2 regions of the Streptomyces sp. NPDC093252 genome follow, and region 2 is predicted to be linked to the other one. Evidence: riboswitches for the same ligand, from Rfam matches in the RefSeq annotation. Region 2 holds a riboswitch; the other holds the start of a gene.
What was found. A riboswitch is a leader RNA that binds a small molecule or an ion and turns the genes downstream of it on or off. The one in region 2 is predicted to bind thiamine pyrophosphate.

Region 1 (4,923 bases), on a different contig from region 2:
GACCGGGTACTGGGGGCCCACCGAGCACGGACCTGTCCAGGGGGCTGCCCCGGCGGGTCCCGCGTACGATGCGCAGCAGGCGCAGCACACTCGCCCCATGCCCATCGTGCCCGACCTGCCCGCGTACGGCGGTGACCAGGATGAGGACCGGGGGACCGCTCGACTGGGCGGCCCCCTGTTCCGTGACCAGATGTACCGCGACGACCAGACCCCTCGCGACGGCCGGCCGTACCGCGACGAGCCGTACCGCGACCAGATGCTCCACGACCAGATGCTTCACGACCCGACGTCCCGCGACCCGATGTTCCGCGACGAGACCCCGTCGGCGCAGCCCCCTGCGGCGGTGCCGCAGAATCCGGAGCCCATGCCCGACGCCCCGCAGCCGGCGCCCGCACCGCAGAAGAAGAACGCGGGCCGGGACCTGGGTGCGGCCATAGGGGTCGGGGTCGGGCTCGGCGCGGTCATCCTGGCCTCGCTGTTCTTCGTCAAGGCCGCGTTCATCGGGGTGATAGCGGTCGCCGTGGTGGTCGGGCTGTGGGAACTGACCCGGCGCCTGGACGAGCGCAAGGGCATCAAGGCGCCGCTGGTGCCGCTGGCGGTGGGCGGCGCGGCCATGGTCGTCGCCGGGTATGTGCGGGGCGCCGAGGGCGCCTGGGTGGCGATGGCGCTGACCGCGCTCGCGGTGCTGGTCTGGCGGATGACCGAACCGCCGGAGGGCTATCTCAAGGACGTCACCGCGGGCGTCTTCGCCGCGTTCTACGTGCCGTTCCTGGCGACCTTCGTGGCGATGCTGCTGACCGCCGACGACGGCCCGCAGCGGGTGCTGACGTTTCTGCTGCTCACCGTCGTCAGCGACACCGGGGCGTACGCGATCGGCTGGCGGTTCGGCAGCCACAAGCTCGCCCCGCGGATCAGCCCCGGCAAGACCCGCGAGGGCCTGCTCGGCGCGGTCGCCTTCGCCATGGTGGCGGGCGCGCTGTGCATGGAGTTCCTGATCGACGGCGGCGCCTGGTGGCAGGGCCTGCTCCTCGGCCTCGCGGTCGCGGCCAGCGCCACCCTCGGTGACCTGGGCGAGTCCATGATCAAGCGGGACCTGGGCATCAAGGACATGGGCACGCTGCTGCCGGGTCACGGCGGGATCATGGACCGGCTGGACTCGCTGCTGCCGACGGCGCCGGTGGTGTGGCTGCTGATGGTGGTGTTCGTCGGCTCCGGCTGAGTCCCGGGCGGCGTCTTCGGCTGCTTCCTGAGTGAACGTTTGCTCCACCCCTCCGGGTCCTCCCTATGATCGCCGTCACGGGGACCGGGAGGGGTGGAGCCGTATGTGGGCCAGACGCCGGGCGGCGCGGCAGGAGCGGCTGGAGCGGGCGGCGGCCGAGGCGCTCCAGGAGTTCGATCAGAGTCTGCGCACCACCCTGGCCTCCGTCGACGACGCCCACCAGGGCCTGCTGGAACTGCGCGAGGAACTCGCCCGCGAGGTGGCGGACACCAGGGCGATGCTCGGCCGCGACGACGGACTGCCGGCCGAACCGGCCCAGGACGATCTGGCGGCGGGCGACGAGGCCCTCACCCTGCTGGACGAGGTGTCCGCGCAGTACACGGGCGTCCGGGTCCGGGTCGTCGGCAAGGGCTTCGAGGACCGGGCCACACTCATCCCCCTGATGGAGGAACTGGTCGACTTCGTGGAGACCATGCCGGACATCGGCGACCGGGTGGTCGGCGCCGCCGAGGCGGTGATCGCGCTGCGCGAGGGGCTGACGCGGACCCGGGCGGACCTGGCGCCGCTGCGGGCCCGGATCCACCCCGCGCACCGGGCCGCCGAGGACGAGCTGGCGGCGACCCGCGGCACCCCCGGCTGGCATGTCCGCCAGGTCGCCCTCGCCACCCTCGGCGACCGCCTCACGGCCCTGGAGCGGGGCCGGGTCCGGCCGACGGCGGACGAGACCGTAACCGACCACTACCGCCGCCTCGAACGCGATCTCGCGGCCCTGCGCGACGAGATCGCCCAGGCACCCTCCTGACCTGCGGCGATACCGCCCGGCCGGAGTTATCCACAGGCCGCCTGGGGCGGCCCGGGAGTCTGCGACACTGGTAGGGCCATGCCTAAGCCCGGAGAACTCACCTTTGTCGCGCCGCGCGGAGCCAAGAAGCCGCCGCGGCATCTCGCCGATCTCTCGCCCGCCGAGCGCAAGGAGGCGGTGGCGCAGATCGGGGAGAAGCCCTTTCGCGCCAAGCAGCTCTCGCAGCACTACTTCGCGCGGTACGCGCACGAGCCCGAGCAGTGGACGGACATCCCCGCCGGGTCCCGTGAGCGGCTGCGCGAGGCGCTGCTGCCGGAGCTGATGACCGTCGTCCGGCATCTGTCGACGGACGAGGGGACGACCCGCAAGACCCTGTGGCGGCTGTTCGACGGGACGCTGGTGGAGTCGGTGCTGATGCGGTACCCGGACCGGGTCACCATGTGCATCAGCTCGCAGGCCGGATGCGGGATGAACTGCCCGTTCTGCGCCACCGGACAGGCCGGGCTGGACCGGAACCTGTCGACCGCCGAGATCGTGCACCAGATCGTCGACGGCATGCGGGCGCTGCGGGACGGGGATGTGCCGGGCGGGCCCGCGCGGCTGTCCAACATCGTCTTCATGGGCATGGGCGAGCCGCTCGCCAACTACCGGCGGGTCGTCGGGGCCATCCGGGCGCTGACCGATCCGGCGCCGGACGGTGTGGGGCTGTCCCAGCGCGGGATCACCGTGTCGACGGTCGGGCTGGTGCCCGCCATCCACCGGTTCGCCGACGAGGGCTTCAAGTGCCGTCTGGCCATCTCGCTGCACGCGCCCGACGACGAGCTGCGCGACACCCTGGTGCCGGTGAACACCCGCTGGAAGGTCCGCGAGGTGCTCGACGCCGGGTTCGGATACGCGGAGCGGTCCGGGCGGCGGCTGTCCATCGAGTACGCGCTGATCCGGGACATCAACGACCAGGCGTGGCGGGGCGACCGGCTCGGGCGGCTGCTCAAGGGGCGGCCCGTGCATGTGAACCTGATCCCGCTGAACCCGACACCGGGGTCCAAGTGGACCGCCTCCCGGCCCGAGGACGAGAAGGCGTTCGTGGAGGCCATCGCCGCCCATGGGGTGCCGGTGACTGTCCGGGACACCCGGGGGCAGGAGATCGACGGGGCGTGCGGTCAGCTCGCGGCCACCGAGCGGTAGAGTCTGACGTCGTACATCCGTACATATCTTCATACTCGTAATCCGGCAGGGGAGCGCCACAGCGCTGAGAGTGCGGCAGCCGTCAGGACACGGTGGGCCGCAGACCCTCTGAACCTCGCCCAGGTCATTCTGGGTAGGGAGATCGGTCGTCACTCATGCTGTTGCGCCCTGCCCGGGAACCCGTCTCGTCGGTCCCGGGCGGGGCCGCGTCTCTTCCTGGTCACCCAGGAGGACATTCAGTGAGCATCACTCGTCAGATGAGCAGCAGGGTCAGAACGGTGGCCGCGGTCGGCGCCGGGCTCGGGATGGTCACGCTGGCCGCCTGCGGTTCGGGGGCGTCCGGCTCCGATGCCGGGTCGGCATCGGGCGGCGGATCGAAGACCGTCACGCTGATCAGCCATGACTCCTGGGCCGTGTCCAAGGAGGTCCTCGCCGACTTCCGGGAGCGGTCCGGGTACACGGTCAAGGTCCTGGAGGACGGGGACGCCGGTACGGCGGTCAACAAGGCGATCCTCACCAAGGACAACCCGCAGGGCGATGTCTTCTTCGGCGTCGACAACACCCTGCTCTCCCGCGCCCTGGACAACGGCCTCTTCCAGCCGTACGAGGCCAAGGGCGCCGACACGGTCGAGCCCGCCTTCCGCGCCGACGCCACCGGAAACCGGGTCACGCCCGTCGACACCGGCGACATCTGCGTCAACTACGACAAGGCGTACTTCGCCGAGCGCGATCTCGACCCGCCCCGCACCTTCGACGATCTGGTGAAGCCGCAGTACAAGGACCTGCTGGTCACCGAGAACGCCTCCACCTCCTCGCCCGGCCTCGGCTTCCTGCTCGGCACGGCGGCGAAGTACGGCGACGACGGCTGGCAGGGGTACTGGCAGAAGCTCACGGACAACGGCGTCAAGGTCGTCGACAGTTGGGAGACCGCCTACAACCAGGAGTTCTCCGGCTCGGCCGGTGGCAGGGCGGCGGGCGGTGACCGGCCGCTGGTGGTGTCGTACGCCTCCTCGCCGCCCGTCGAGGTGGTGTACGCGGATCCGCAGCCCAAGGACGCGCCGACCGGGGTCGCCGACGGCACCTGCTTCCGGCAGATCGAGTACGCGGGGCTGCTGAGCAACGCGGAGAACGCCGAGGGCGGCAAGGCGCTGCTGGACTTCCTGATCGGCAAGGAGTTCCAGCAGGACATGCCGCTGAACATGTTCGTGTACCCGGTGGTCGAGGGCGCCCAGGTGCCCGAGGTGTTCAGCCGGTACGGGCCGCGGATCGCCGACCCCGAGACCATGGACGCGGCGAAGATCGCCGACCACCGGGACGACTGGGTCAAGGCATGGACGTCGCTGGTACTGAAGTAGCGCGCTCCCCGAGGGCCCGGCGGGGGCTGGTCCGGCTCGCGCTGCTGGTCGTGCCCGCCGGGTTCTTCGGGGTCTTCTTCGCCTATCCCGTCGCCGCGATCCTCACCCGGGGGCTGCGGGTCGACGGGGTCTGGCAGGCGGGGCGGGTCTGGGAGGTGCTGGGGGAGTCCGGCGTCCGGCAGGTGCTCTGGTTCACCACCTGGCAGGCGCTCGCCTCCACCGCGCTGACTCTGCTGATCGCCCTGCCCGGCGCCTATGTCTTCGCCCGCCTCGACTTCCCCGGCAAGCAGGTGCTCCGGGCGGTGGTCACCGTGCCGTTCGTGCTGCCGACGGTGGTGGTCGGCACGGCGTTCCTGGCGCTG
Region 2 (4,923 bases):
TCTTCATCGAGCAGAACTTCGGGCCGCACATGGAGCAGAAGTGGGCCGTCTTGGCGGGCTCCGCCGGGAGGGTCTCGTCGTGGAACTCACGGGCCGTGTCCGGGTCGAGGGCCAGATTGAACTGGTCCTCCCAGCGGAACTCGAAACGGGCGTCGGACAGCGCGTCGTCCCACTCCTGGGCACCCGGGTGTCCCTTGGCGAGATCGGCGGCATGGGCGGCGATCTTGTAGGTGATGACGCCGGTCTTGACGTCGTCACGGTTGGGCAGGCCCAGGTGTTCCTTGGGGGTGACGTAGCAGAGCATCGCCGTGCCCCACCAGGCGATCATGGCGGCGCCGATGCCGGAGGTGATGTGGTCGTACGCCGGCGCGACGTCCGTCGTCAGCGGGCCGAGCGTATAGAACGGAGCTTCATCGCAGATCTCCTGCTGAAGGTCGATGTTCTCCTTGATCTTGTGCATCGGGACATGTCCCGGGCCTTCGATCATCGTCTGTACATGGAAACGCTTCGCGATCCGGTTGAGTTCCCCGAGTGTGCGCAACTCCGCGAACTGTGCCTCGTCGTTGGCGTCCGCGATGGAGCCCGGCCGCAGCCCGTCACCGAGGGAGTAGGTGATGTCGTAGGCGGCGAGGATCTCGCAGAGTTCCTCGAAGTTCTCGTAGAGAAACGATTCCTTGTGGTGGGCCAGGCACCAGGCGGCCATGATCGAGCCGCCGCGCGAGACGATCCCGGTCTTGCGGTTCGCGGTGAGCGGTACGTACGGCAGCCGGACGCCCGCGTGGACGGTCATGTAGTCCACGCCCTGCTCGGCCTGTTCGATCACCGTGTCCTTGTAGACCTCCCAGGTCAGCTCCTCGGCCCGGCCGTCGACCTTCTCCAGGGCCTGGTAGAGCGGGACGGTGCCGATGGGGACGGGGGAGTTGCGCAGCACCCATTCGCGGGTGGTGTGGATATTGCGGCCGGTGGACAGGTCCATGACCGTGTCGGCGCCCCAGCGGGTCGCCCAGGTCATCTTCTCCACCTCCTCCTCGATGGAGGAGGTCACCGCCGAGTTGCCGATGTTGGCGTTGACCTTCACCAGGAACCGTTTGCCGATGATCATCGGCTCGATCTCCGGGTGATTGACGTTGGCGGGCAGCACGGCCCGGCCCGCCGCGATCTCCTCGCGGACCACCTCGGGTGCGACGTTCTCCCGGATCGCCACGAACTCCATCTCGGGAGTGATCTCGCCCCGGCGGGCATAGGCGAGTTGGGTCACCGCGGCGCCGTCACGGCTGCGGCGCGGCTGACGGGCGCGGCCGGGGAAGACGGCGTCCAGATTGCGCAGCCCGCCGCGCGGCGAGGTGTGCTTGACGCCGTCGTCCTCGGGGCGGACGGGACGGCCCGCGTACTCCTCGGTGTCCCCGCGGGCGATGATCCAGTTCTCCCGCAGCGGGGCCAGTCCCCTGCGGACATCGGTCTCGGCGAGCGGATCGGTGTACGGGCCCGATGTGTCGTACAGCGTGACCGACCGCCCGTTGGTGAGGTGCACCTGGCGGACCGGTACCCGCAGGTCGGGGCGGGTGCCCTCGACGTACGCCTTGTGCCAGCCGATGGACTTCCCGGCCTCCGCGCCGGACGCCCCGCCGGAGCCGGGGTCCTGGGTGGAGGAAGGCGTGCGTGTGTCCTTGATGGTCATGAGACCTACTCCCTACGCCGGCATTACCCGGTAACAGGTTCAGCGGTCGACGCAGCGGTGTCCGTCTGTCGGCGTTCCATGGGATTCATCACTCGTGGTGGCTGATGTTCCACGTGAAACATCGCGAAGACGAAGGTCAGCGCCCTCTCAGCCCGGTGCTCCGAGCTCCCGCGTGTACAAAGGTGCCCCCACGCTAGCGTCAATTCGGGCGCGGTGAACAGAGGGCCCCTGTCGTTCTTGCGATGATCGGTCGGTGACCACACCGCAGGATCCTCTCGTCCCTCCGTCCGGGCCCCCACAAGGTCCTCCCTCCGGGCCGTCGGGGCTGGCTGGGCTGTCTGGGTTGTCCGGGTTGACTGGTCCGTCCGGGCCCTTGGCCGGGCCTGCGTCCGGCGAGGGGTCTGGGGGTGGGGCCGGGGTCGTGCCGGGTGCGGTACCTGGGGCGGCGACCGGGATGGTGCCGGGGGCGGGGCCTGGGATGGTGCCGGGGGCGGGGCCTGAGGTGGGTTCCGGGCCGGATTACGAGACTGGTTCCGTGCGTCGGCTTGGGGCGCGGGATCAGGAGAACGGGTCTGATGCGGGCGGGCGGGGTCCCGGCGGGCAAGTGCCGCGGCCCGGCGGGCAAGTGCCCCGGCCTAGTGGGCAAGTGCCCCGGCCGGGTGGGTCAGTGCCTCAGCCCGGTGGGCATGTTCCCCAGTTCGGTGGGCCTCCGCCCCGGCCGCAGGATTTCGCCGGGCCCCAGGGGCAGGGCTTCGGGTCGGGGCCTGCCCAGGGCTCCTACGGGCCGAACCCCGGTGCCGGGCAGGGTGCCGATGACGGGTACGGCGGTCATGGCGGCGATCACCATCACGGTCACGGCCACCGTCACACTCATGGTCCAGGTCACGGAGACGACGGTCGTCGGGGTGACCTGCACAGTCACGGTCACGGTGACGGGTCCGGTCACGGCAGCGGCGGCGAACCCGGTGGCGGGAGCGGACCCGGTGGCGGTGGTGGGTCCGGCGGTGGGCACGGTCACTCCCACAGTCACGGCCCCGCAACCCCCGTCTCCGCCCATCTGCGGAAGATCATCGCCGCCATCCTCGTACCGTTCGGTGTGGCGGTGCTGGTCGGGCTCGCGGTGCTGTGGCCCGGGGGGGCCCCGGCGCACGAGCGGACCGGGGTCGGGTTCGACCGGCAGACCCAGGAGGCCACGGTCACCCAGGTCGAACAGGTCGACTGCGCCACGGTGAACGGCTCCGGCGGCACCCCGACCGGCGACACCTCCACCGCCGAGGGCTCCTCCGCCGTGCAGCAGGCGAACGGCACCTGCAAGCGGGCGACAATCCGGGTCGACACCGGCGATGACAAGGGCCGTACGTTCACCGAGATCGTCCAGCCCGACCAGTCACGTCAGTTGGAGCAGGACCAGAAGGTCGTGGTCGCCTACGAGCCGTCCGCGCCCGAGGATCTCCAGTATTCGGTGGCGGACATCAACCGGCGGGTCCCGATGGCCGTGCTCGCCGGGATCTTCGCGCTGGCCGTGGTGCTCGTCGGACGGCTGCGCGGTGTGATGGCGCTGGTCGCGCTGACCATCAGCTTCCTGATTCTCAACTTCTTCATCCTGCCCGCCATCCTCCAGGGATCGAATCCGCTGGTCGTCGCCGTGGTCGGGGCGAGCGCGATCATGCTCATCGCGCTGTATCTGTGCCATGGGCTGTCCGCGAGAACCTCGGTCGCGGTGCTCGGCACCCTGATCTCGCTGCTGCTGATCGGGGTGCTCGGTTCGCTGTTCATCGACTGGGCGGCGCTGACCGGCAACACGGACGACAACACCGGTCTCATCCACGGCCTCTATCCGACGATCGACATGAGCGGTCTGCTGCTGGCCGGCATCATCATCGGTTCACTGGGTGTGCTCGACGATGTGACGGTCACCCAGACCTCCGCCGTCTGGGAACTCCACGAGGCCAATCCCACGATGGGCTGGCGGGGGCTGTACCGGGCCGGTATCCGGATCGGCCGCGACCACATCGCCTCCGTCGTCAACACCCTCGTCCTCGCCTACGCGGGTGCCGCGCTCCCCCTGCTGCTGCTCTTCTCGATCGCGCAGAGCAGCGTGGGGACGGTCGCCAACAGTGAGCTGGTCGCCCAGGAGATCGTCCGGACCCTGGTCGGTTCGATCGGGCTGGTCGCCTCGGTGCCGGTGACGACGGCCCTCGCCGCCCTGGTCGTCTCCGCCGACCGTCCGGCGCCGGGTCGCCTGCCGATGGGACAGGCGGTGCCCGCAGGGCCTTTGGCGGGTCCGGCGGGAGAGGGGGCGCCTCCGGCCGGCGTCCGCCCGCCTGCCGCGCTCGGCCGCAGCGGACGGGGGCGTCGGCGGAAGCGGTGAGCGAGGAAGGCTGAGGCCATCGGCCGGTCGGTCGTCGCCTTTGACCGACCGGCCACACCGCGAAGAACAACCGCGAAGGACAGCGAGACGGACAACCGCGCAAGACAACGGCGAAAGACAACCGGCGAAGGGCGACTGAAGAGGGCAACTGCGACGGGCGACTGCGATGGGCGACTGCGAAAGAGCGACCTCCCGGAACACTTCGGAGAACCGTTCCTGCGTACCCCCCGAACCCCATCTCACCGCCACCCCGGTCCGTCCGAACCCCGCGCCCGGCGGCTGAGGAAGCGTTCCGCCGCCCCGGTCGCCGTATGGCTCAGCCCGTGCTCTGCTCCTCCGCGAGGATGCGGTCGAGGGCCTGGTCGAGATGGGCGTCGAAATCGGCGAGCGCACCCTCCTGGCCCAGCGGGACCAGCTTGTCCGTTCGGTCGAGGAACGCCACCAGCGGCGCCGCCGAGGAGCGGAACAGGGCCTGGTCGCTGCCGACCTGGAGCCGGATCAGGGTCTCGCCGAAGGTGTCCGCCTCGGCCGGGGCCACATGCACATCGCCCTCGCCGCACGGCCCGGCCATGCCGTCGACCAGCAGCTCACGGCCGAAGACCCAGGTCACGGGGGCATCCCCGGGCAAATGGAAGGTCAGTCGTACGGCATAGGGATCGGTGGCCTCGTAGCGCAGCTCCACCGGAATACGGAAGGACAGTTCCTCGGAGACGAGGAAGCTCATCATGACCTCTGCCTGAACGGTCTGTGCGGACTCGCGCATCGCCTACCCCGTCATTACCGGTGGACTGGCCGGGAATGGACCCCGACATTTCTTGGCATCTTGCTGAACGTACACAGCAGATCACAAGGAGTGAGTTTTCAGATACTGATA

Region 1: another riboswitch for thiamine pyrophosphate. It lies ahead of AB0O01_RS23435 (thiamine ABC transporter substrate-binding protein); the one in region 2 lies ahead of thiC (phosphomethylpyrimidine synthase ThiC).

Annotation. Positions count from the first base shown of each region.
Region 1 is NZ_JBFBEM010000011.1:121,834-126,756, reverse strand. Features, by position in the region: gene AB0O01_RS23450 (phosphatidate cytidylyltransferase) at 1-1,219, shown strand, start outside; gene AB0O01_RS23445 (hypothetical protein) at 1,323-2,021, shown strand; gene rlmN (23S rRNA (adenine(2503)-C(2))-methyltransferase RlmN) at 2,100-3,206, shown strand; TPP riboswitch at 3,244-3,364, shown strand; gene AB0O01_RS23435 (thiamine ABC transporter substrate-binding protein) at 3,464-4,561, shown strand; gene AB0O01_RS23430 (iron ABC transporter permease) at 4,537-4,923, shown strand, end outside.
Region 2 is NZ_JBFBEM010000014.1:39,741-44,663, reverse strand. Features, by position in the region: gene thiC (phosphomethylpyrimidine synthase ThiC) at 1-1,678, opposite strand, end outside; TPP riboswitch at 1,671-1,860, opposite strand; gene AB0O01_RS27180 (hypothetical protein) at 2,343-2,690, opposite strand; gene AB0O01_RS27175 (YibE/F family protein) at 2,589-4,049, shown strand; gene AB0O01_RS27170 (SsgA family sporulation/cell division regulator) at 4,366-4,812, opposite strand; gene AB0O01_RS27165 (helix-turn-helix domain-containing protein) at 4,911-4,923, opposite strand, start outside.